2 regions of the Rhizobium sp. PRIMUS64 genome follow, and region 2 is predicted to be linked to the other one. Evidence: riboswitches for the same ligand, from Rfam matches in the RefSeq annotation. Region 2 holds a riboswitch; the other holds the start of a gene.
What was found. Region 2 has a riboswitch for cobalamin ahead of cobU (bifunctional adenosylcobinamide kinase/adenosylcobinamide-phosphate guanylyltransferase). Riboswitches for the same ligand answer to the same signal wherever they lie in the genome.
Positions count from the first base shown of each region.

Region 1 (4,391 bases), on a different contig from region 2:
TATTGGATATGATGCCGGCCGTGCACGGCCGATTTCTGGACATGGGCGCGAACGCCGAAGACCCGGCCGATCATATCCTCCGTCAGCACCTCCTCCGGCGCCCCCGAGGCGACGACCTCGCCTTTCTGAAGCACCGCCAGCCTGTCGCAGAACATCGCCGCCAGATTGAGATCGTGCAGCGCGACGATGCAGGTGATGCCGAGCTTCGAGATCAGCGAGAGAATGTCGAGCTGATGCTGGATATCGAGATGGTTGGTCGGCTCGTCGAGCATCAGTTCGCTCGGCGCCTGCGCCAGCGATCTGGCAATATGGACGCGCTGGCGCTCACCGCCCGACAGCGTCTGCCAGAGCTGGCCCGCCCTCTCCCGCATGCCCGTCCGCGACAGGGCCTCGTCGACGGCTGCGTCGTCTCCGGCGCCCCAGGACGACAACAGCCCGCGATGCGGCGTGCGGCCGAGCCGCACCACGTCGCGCACCGTCAATTGCGTATCCGTCGTCGTCTGCTGCTCGACGAAGGCGACGCGCCGCGCAAGCGCTGCGCGCGACAGCGAGGATATATCGTCATCACCCAGCCGGATGACGCCGCTGCGAACCTTGCGCAGCCGGCAAATCAATCTGAGAAGGCTCGATTTGCCGGAACCGTTCGGCCCAAGCAGGCCGAACACCTTGCCCCTTTCCACCGTTAGGCTGACGCCGTTGACGATGACGGTATCGCCGGCGGCAAAGCTTACCTCGTCGACGCTGATACTCATGCATTCCCTCGCACGCGATAGAGGATGATGGCGAAGGCCGGCGCGCCGAAAAGCGCGGTGACGACGCCGATCGGCAGGATTTGCTGCGGAATGATGACGCGCGAAACAATATCGGCGCCGACCATGTAAATCGCACCGCCGAGCGCTGTTGCCGGCAGCAGCCGCCCATGCCCCGGCCCGACGAGGAAGCGGGCGGCGTGAGGGATGACGAGGCCAACGAAGCCGATCGAACCCACCATGCTAACGACGCTTGCCGTCATCGCCGCCGTCATGCCGAACAGCACGATTTGGACGCGGCGTACGGCAATGCCGAGCGAGGCGGCAGCATCCGTGCCGAAAGCGAAGGCGTCCAGCGCCCGCACATGGGCCATGCAGATGATGAAGCCGGCAAGCGCGATCGGCACCGACAGATAGACATCGGGCCAGCGCACGCCACTGAGCGAACCCAAAAGCCAGAACAGGATGCCGCGCGCCTGCTCGGCATTCGCCGATGTCGTCACGATGTAGGAGGTCAGCGCATTGAAGAGCTGCGAACCGGCGACGCCGCAAAGGATGATGCGCTCGCCGCTTCCTCCCGCACCCGTTGCCAGGAAGCCGACCAGCAGAAAGGCGATCACCGCACCGATGAAGGCGCCGCTCGAGAGGCCGAGAATACCGTAGCCGAAGCCGAGGATCATCACGCAGACGGCGCCCGTCGAGGCGCCGGCGGAGATGCCGAGCACATAGGGTTCGGCCAGCGGATTGCGCAGCAGCGCCTGCAGGATCGCACCGGAGAGCGAGAGCGATGCGCCGGCGCTGGCCGCGACGAGCGCGCGGCTCAGACGATAATCCCAGACGATGCCCTGGTGGATGCGGCTGATCTCGAAATTCGTTCCGAACAGCCGGTTCGAGACCGCCTCCGCCGTGGTCGCAACGGGAATTGCGATCTCGCCGATGGAAACGGCAAGGCTGATCATCAGCCCGAGCAGGAGAAGTGCGGCAATGGTGAGCGCGGCAAGCGCCCACCATCCCTGTTGCCTGACCGACATTGCCTTCACTGCGCCAGGCCGAAGGACTTGATGCCGTTCGCCAATGTCTCGATGCCATCGATCGTGCGGATCGTCGGGTTCATCGACTGCGCGTCCATCATCACGAAGTGCTTGTTTTTGACCGCGTCGAGCTCCTTGGTCACAGGGTCGCTCTCAAGAAAATCGACCTTGACCTTAGGATCGTCAGCCGCATAACGGCGGCGGTCCATGGTCGCGAGCACGATGACGGCAGGGTTCGCCTGGGTGATGGTTTCCCAACCCACCAGCGGCCATTCCTCTTCCGTGGTGACGACGTTCTTCGCACCGATCGTCTTCAGGATATAGGCGGGCGCGCTGTTCTTGCCGGCGATGAAGGCGTCGCCGCTGACCTCTTTGCTGGAGAACCAGAAGACGACGGGCAGGTTCTTGCCCGATGCGCCCGATATCGACGCGACAGCATCCGCCTCGCGCTTCTTCAGCGCCGAAATCAGCGCATCGCCGCGGTCCTTCACGTCGAAAATCTCCGAGAGCTCGGCGATTTCCCGGTAGATCAGGTCCATCGTGAACAATTCCCCACGCACGCCGTCGCCGCCATCTGTGTTGACCTTGGCGATGCAATCGGCCGGCGCGAGATAGGTATTGATCCCGAGATCCTTGAACTGTTCCCGCTTGCCGACGGAGCCCTGCGCGCCGACATGCCATTCGAACTCGGCCGCCACTAGGTCGGGCTCCTGCCCGACGACGGATTCGAAGCTCGGATCGTTGTCGGCAAGCCGCTTTATCTTGCTGTTGGCCTCGGCATATTGCGGCAGGACTGGACCGACCCAGACGGCCGTCCCGGCGATCTTGTCGGCAAGGCCGAGCGAGAAAAGAATTTCGGTCATACCCTGGCCGATCGAAACGATCCTGGCGGGCGCCTTCTGAAAAGTCACCTGCTGGCCGCAATTACTGACGGTCAGGGGGTAGTGCGTCGCGGCAAGGCTTGGTGCCGCAAGGCCGGCAAGCCCGAAGGCATATGTCATGGCGGCGAGAATCTGGCGCATGGAAAACCTCGATGAAGGAAAAAATCACGGCCGTTCCGCGCATGTGCGCGGACCGAAAGCACGCTTAGGCGTGCCCTAGCCGCAGGAGGCCCAATCGAGACGGATGCATGCCGGAATTCGGCGAAGGTTCAGCAGGTCAATCATATCTGTTCCTTGTCCGGGCATCCCCGCCCGGTTGATTGGATCGTGATTGACGGCAGGTCTCCTGGCTTGCGGATATCCGTCGTTACATCCGCCTTCCCGCGATATCCGCAGTGGCAGGGCCATAGGCCCTTCAGAGATGGCCAGTCGCTGGCCACTCCTGAGATGATCGACAATCCGCTTACAGTTGCGGGGGCAGCCACGGTCTCGGTCCCTACTGGGTCGTCCTCACCGTGTTCCCTATTAATCCCCTTGGAGTCATCTTCAGGGAACCGTCGAACCCAGTTACGTCGCAGACCTGCCTAACGTCAATGATTATTGCGGAGGATCGTGCCGGCCCACCGCGGCAAATTGCGAGACCTCGAAGCAAAACTCGCCAGCACCCTCGCGCAAAAGCTATCGTCTGCGGCGCTGGCGTCGGGTCATCAGTCGGCGTGCGTCACGACGGATTGCGGAAGGCGGGCCCCCGACATAGCTTTGGCGCCACCGATTTCAACGAGGTCTGATGTAGCAATGAGCAATCCGGATAGCACCGATCTCGCCGCAGCCAGGATAGACGCAATTCGCCAAGCAGCCGAGCAAGGCGATGCACAAGCACAATTTGAATTAGGCCATATGACCGCACGAGGTGAAGGTGTCACCGGGGATAAAGCCGAAGGCGCGAGATGGCTTCGGAAAGCGGGCGAACAAGGTCATGTCGATGCGCAATTCCTCCTGGCTGGCCTGTATCTCATGGGGGACGGCGTTGCACAGAGCGCGCCGGAAGGCGTCGAGTGGCTTGATAGAGCCGCCAGTCAAGGCCATGCCGACGCACAGTATTTATTGGGCTTGATGAGAGAGGACGGCGACGGTTGCGATATCGATCCAACAGACGCCGTAAGATGGTACGGCCAGGCCGCAAACCAGGATCATGCCGGTGCGCAATACAGGCTAGCCCAAATGAAAGAGCACGGCGTGGGCTGCGAGATCAATCTGACAGAGGCTTTCAAATGGTACCGTCGCGCAGCGCTTCAGGATTACCCTGATGCAAGAGAAGATCTGCTCGATTTATGTCGTGCACATCCAGACCTGCCGCTTCCAGTATCAGAATTGCTCGATGGCAAAGGTCGTTCCTGATACTCAGCCCTTTGTCCGGCGGCGCAATCGTCCAGACGCCGTCGCCGTTCTATTCACTCCGCCCCTACAACGCATCCAGCGGTATCTTCAAATACCGCCGGCCGTTCTCCTCCGGCTCGGGCAACCGCCCGCCGCGGATATTGACCTGCAGCGCATGCAACATCAGCTTCGGCTTCGGCAGCGTGCGGTCGCGCGCCTGGCGCAGCGCAACGAAGCCAGCCTCGTCGATGCCTGCGATATGAGGATTGGCGCTTTTCTGGGCGGTCACCGTGCTTTCCCAGCGCGGGTGGCGGCCGCCGGGCTGGTAGTCGTGGCCGGAAAAGAGCCGGGTC
Region 1 is NZ_JALBGX010000051.1:21,716-26,106, reverse strand. It holds gene MOV76_RS20320 (ABC transporter ATP-binding protein) at 1-752, opposite strand, end outside; gene MOV76_RS20315 (iron ABC transporter permease) at 749-1,780, opposite strand; gene MOV76_RS20310 (ABC transporter substrate-binding protein) at 1,786-2,802, opposite strand; cobalamin riboswitch at 2,980-3,235, opposite strand; gene MOV76_RS20305 (tetratricopeptide repeat protein) at 3,457-4,059, shown strand; gene blh (bifunctional sulfur transferase/dioxygenase Blh) at 4,124-4,391, opposite strand, start outside.
Region 1: another riboswitch for cobalamin. It lies ahead of MOV76_RS20310 (ABC transporter substrate-binding protein); the one in region 2 lies ahead of cobU (bifunctional adenosylcobinamide kinase/adenosylcobinamide-phosphate guanylyltransferase).

Region 2 (4,391 bases):
CGCCGAGTGCCGGGCGGAAGGGTGGGGCGATCGAGCTCTTGCGCGCCAGCTCTTCGACAAAGGCGACGCCCTGCATGATCAGGATGCCGACACCGGCGCAGAAAGCACCGAGCAGCAGTGCCGGGATATAATCGGCTGGCACGACCGAGCCGAAGCTGCCGATATCGATGGTGAAATCGCTGCCGGCAAGCAGCCTTGCGATCAGGGTGGAGACAAGGGCGGAGACGACGACAGGCGTCAGCGACACGATCGTATAGGTGCCGATGATCAGCTCGAAGGCATAGAAAGCGCCGGTCAGCGGCGCGTTGAAGGCGGCGGCGATGGCGCCCGCCGCGCCGCAGCCAACGAGGGTGCGCAGGTCCGAGCGGCGAAGCTGCAGCTTCAGGCCGAATTTGGAGGCGAGGCCGGCGGCAAGCTGGGTATAGCCGGCCTCCAGGCCGACGGAGGCGCCGAAACCGTTGGAGATCAGGTTCTGCACGGCAACGATGATGCTGTCGGTCAAGGACAGGCGGCCGCCATGCAGCGCATTGGCCTCGATCGGGTCGACCATCGGCTTCTTGCGTCGTTTCGCCAGCACTAGGAGCAACAGGCCGAGCAGGGCGCCGCCAATGACGGGGGCAGTGAGCAGCAGCATCTTGTTCTCGATCTCGGACGAGCTCAGCCGCTCGCTGTCTGATATGCCGAAGACCAGCTGATGCAGCTCGTTGGAGACGTAACTCATGCCGGTGACGGCGAGACCCGAGATGATGCCGACGACGGCGCCCGCCAGCGACAGACCGACCTCGCTACGGCGGGTCAGCGCCCGCAGGCGTCCCGGATCGAAGAAAACACGCAGCGCACGAAAACGGCGCCGATCCAATTTCATAAGCATGGCTAGACAACTAGGCGGGGAGAGGCCCGGTCAAGGGCGGAGATGGTCGCGCAGTCCGCTTGCGACGCAATTGCGGCGAAAAGCCGGCGGCTGGGACAAATTTTTATGACGTAAGTCTCTGATAAATGACGATATTTTAGGTAGAGTAAGTCGTGTTGGCGGAGTTGCTTCCTCTGGCCGGCCATTGCCCGGTCGCCAAGGCCGGTTGACTTCACCTCTGAGCTTGCCTAACCATCCCTCAACGGATGGTCGCCCGACCATCCCGACATAACGGATGGTTCCGGATCGGTGTTACGCCCTTCCGGATGAAAAGGGAATGTGACGCGGCGGACCCAAGCCGGGCGCCTTCATCACAGCCGACCCCGCGACTGTAGAGCGGTCAGGGTCTTCCATCCGGCGTTAAGCCCTTTCTGCCGGCAGCCTGCAATCGTGCAGGCGGGCGGGACGGGCGGCATGCCGGAAAAGCCACTGGATATGCATGGTGATCAACCGGGGTCGGACGCCTCTCAAGTCTACGAATCGTCCACCTTTTCACTGATGCAGCCGGGAAGGCGAGGATGATCCGCTGGCACGATCAGGGCGACCGGTTTCCGGTCTGCCCCGATCGCGGCCGATAACCGCGAGCCAGGAGACCTGCCATGCGTGCCGGGCGCGAAGCCCACACCTGGGCACTATGCCCGTTGCCAGCACGGAGGTTGTCTTGGCTGAACGATTGAATTCAGCGCAGCCTGGTGCGGCGCGATTTGGCGGGGCCTTACAGCCGCCGGCGTCTTCCGTAGCGGCTTGCGCGGCATCTATTCAGAAGGCAACGCCGGCATGACGGCTGCCCCCTCCAACACTGTCTTCATCCTCGGCGGCGCGCGCTCCGGCAAGTCCAGGTTCGCCGAATCCCTCGTCACCGCGACCGATCTGGATCGCCACTACCTTGCCACCGGGCGGGCCTGGGACGAGGAGATGCAGGCGCGCATAACGCAACACAAGGCCGATCGCGGTCCGTCCTGGACGACGCATGAGGAGCCGCTCGATCTTGTCGGCAAGCTTACCGACATCGATGGCGAAGGGCGCATCGTGCTGATCGATTGCCTGACGCTCTGGGTCACCAATCTGATGATCGAGGAGCGTGAGATGGCGGTGGAATTTGCCGCACTTGCCGATTTCCTGCCCGCCGCGAAGGCGCGGCTCGTTTTCGTTTCCAACGAGGTCGGTCTCGGCATCGTGCCGGATAATCGCATGGCGCGGGATTTTCGCGATCATGCCGGCCGGCTGCACCAATCGATCGCGGCGAAGGCCGCCGAAGTCTATTTCATCGCGGCAGGCCTGCCGCTGAAAATGAAGGGTTAAGTCCATGAACCAGCAGAAGATTCCCGCAACCGTCATCACCGGCTTCCTCGGTGCCGGCAAAACGACGATGATCCGCAACCTGCTGACCAATGCCGGCGGCAAGAAGATTGCGCTGATTATCAACGAATTCGGCGATCTCGGCGTCGACGGCGACGTGCTGAAGGGCTGCGGTGCGGAGAATTGCACTGAGGACGACATTATCGAGCTCACCAATGGCTGCATCTGCTGCACGGTCGCGGACGACTTCATCCCGACGATGACGAAGCTGCTCGAACGCGAACAGCGGCCCGACCATATCGTCATCGAAACCTCGGGCCTTGCTTTGCCGCAGCCGCTGGTCGCCGCCTTCAACTGGCCCGACATTCGCACCCAGGTGACCGTCGACGGTGTCATCACGGTGGTCGATAGTGCTGCCGTTGCCGCCGGCCGTTTCGCCGACGACCATGATGCCGTCGATGCGCGCCGTGCCGAGGATGAATCGCTCGATCACGAAAGCCCGATCGAGGAGCTGTTCGAGGACCAGCTCACCTGCGCCGACCTCATCGTGCTCAACAAGACCGACTTGATCGACGCCGCGGGCCTTATCAGGGTGCGCGACGAGGTCGCCTCCCGCACGGTGCGCAAGCCCGTGATGATCGAGGCGAGAAATGGCGAGGTGTCAGCCGGCATCTTGCTCGGCCTTGGCATCGGCACGGAGGACGATGTCGCCAATCGCAAGTCGCATCACGAGCTGGAGCATGAGGATGGCGCGCCGCACGATCACGACGAATTCGACAGCTTTGTCGTCGATCTCGGAGCCATTGCCGATCCCGCCGGTTTCGTCGAAGCGCTGAAGGACATCATATCAGCCCATGACGTGCTGCGTCTCAAGGGTTTCGTCGACGTTTCAGGCAAGCCGATGCGTTTGCAGCTCCAGGCCGTCGGCAGCCGCATCGACCATTATTTCGACCGCGCCTGGGCAGCCGGAGAAAAGCGCGGCACACGCCTCGTTGTCATTGGCCTGCACGAAATGGACCAGGACGCGGTGAGGGCGGCGATCGAAGCGCTGGCATAGACCGATGCATCTGCTTCTGGCCCAGCAGGGAACGATCAGCGACGGCGAGGAGGCAATCGACCTTGGGCAGACGCCGGGCGATATCCTGTTCCTGTCGGCGGCCGACAGCGAGCTTGCCGCGATCGCAGCCGCCCATCGCGATCGCCGGACAGCACCTTCGCTGAGGCTCGCCAGTCTGATGAGCCTCAAGCATCCGATGTCGGTCGATACCTATGTCGAGCGCACCGCGCGGCATGCGAAGCTGATCATCGTGCGTGCGCTCGGCGGCGCCAGCTATTTCCACTATGCGCTGGAAGCGCTGCATGCGGCTGCGGCTCGCGCCGGTGCACTGATTGCGGTCTTGCCGGGTGATGCCAGGCCAGATGCGGGGCTGGTTCCTTTCTCCAATGTTGATCTCGACGATCTCAACGCGCTCTGGGCCTATCTGATCGAGGGCGGCGATGCTAATGCGCGGGCGTTTCTCGATTATGCCGGGGCGATGCTGTCGGGCACAGATAAGCCGGCACCGGCTGTGCCTTTGATGAAGGCAGGTATTTGGTGGCCGGGGCGGGGGTTGATCGGGGTCGAGGAGTGGCGGCGGGTCGTTTTAGATATGTCTTCGGGTGCGGGGATGGTAGCGGAGGAGGGATTTGAATCCCCTACAGTCGCCATCAGCTTCTACCGCGCCCTGGTGCAGAGCGGCGAGACCGGGCCGATCGAAGCGCTTGTCGAGGCGCTGGCCGCACTCGGCCTCCGGCCGCTGCCGGTCTTTGCCTATAGCCTCAAGGATCCCATCTCCACCGGCATTCTCGAAAGCGTGTTTTCGGCGCTGAAACCCGACGTTGTCATCAACACGACGGGCTTTGCGGTCTCGGCACCGGGTGCGGACCGGCAGCCGACGGTGCTGGAAGCGAATGAGGCGATCGTGCTGCAGGCGATCCTGTCGGCCTCGTCGAAGGAGGCATGGGCGGCTTCTCCGCAGGGCTTGTCGGCGCGCGATCTCGGCATGAACGTGGCACTGCCTGAAGTCGATGGCCGGGTGCTGGCGCGGGCGGTCTCCTTCAAGACGGCGGCGCGCTACGATGCGCTGGTCGAGACGAACATCGTCGCCAGCCAGGCCGATGCCGGCCGGGTGCGCTATACGGC
Region 2 is NZ_JALBGX010000132.1:5,625-10,015, forward strand. It holds gene MOV76_RS32220 (chloride channel protein) at 1-871, opposite strand, end outside; cobalamin riboswitch at 1,130-1,527, shown strand; gene cobU (bifunctional adenosylcobinamide kinase/adenosylcobinamide-phosphate guanylyltransferase) at 1,688-2,212, shown strand; gene cobW (cobalamin biosynthesis protein CobW) at 2,217-3,266, shown strand; gene cobN (cobaltochelatase subunit CobN) at 3,271-4,391, shown strand, end outside.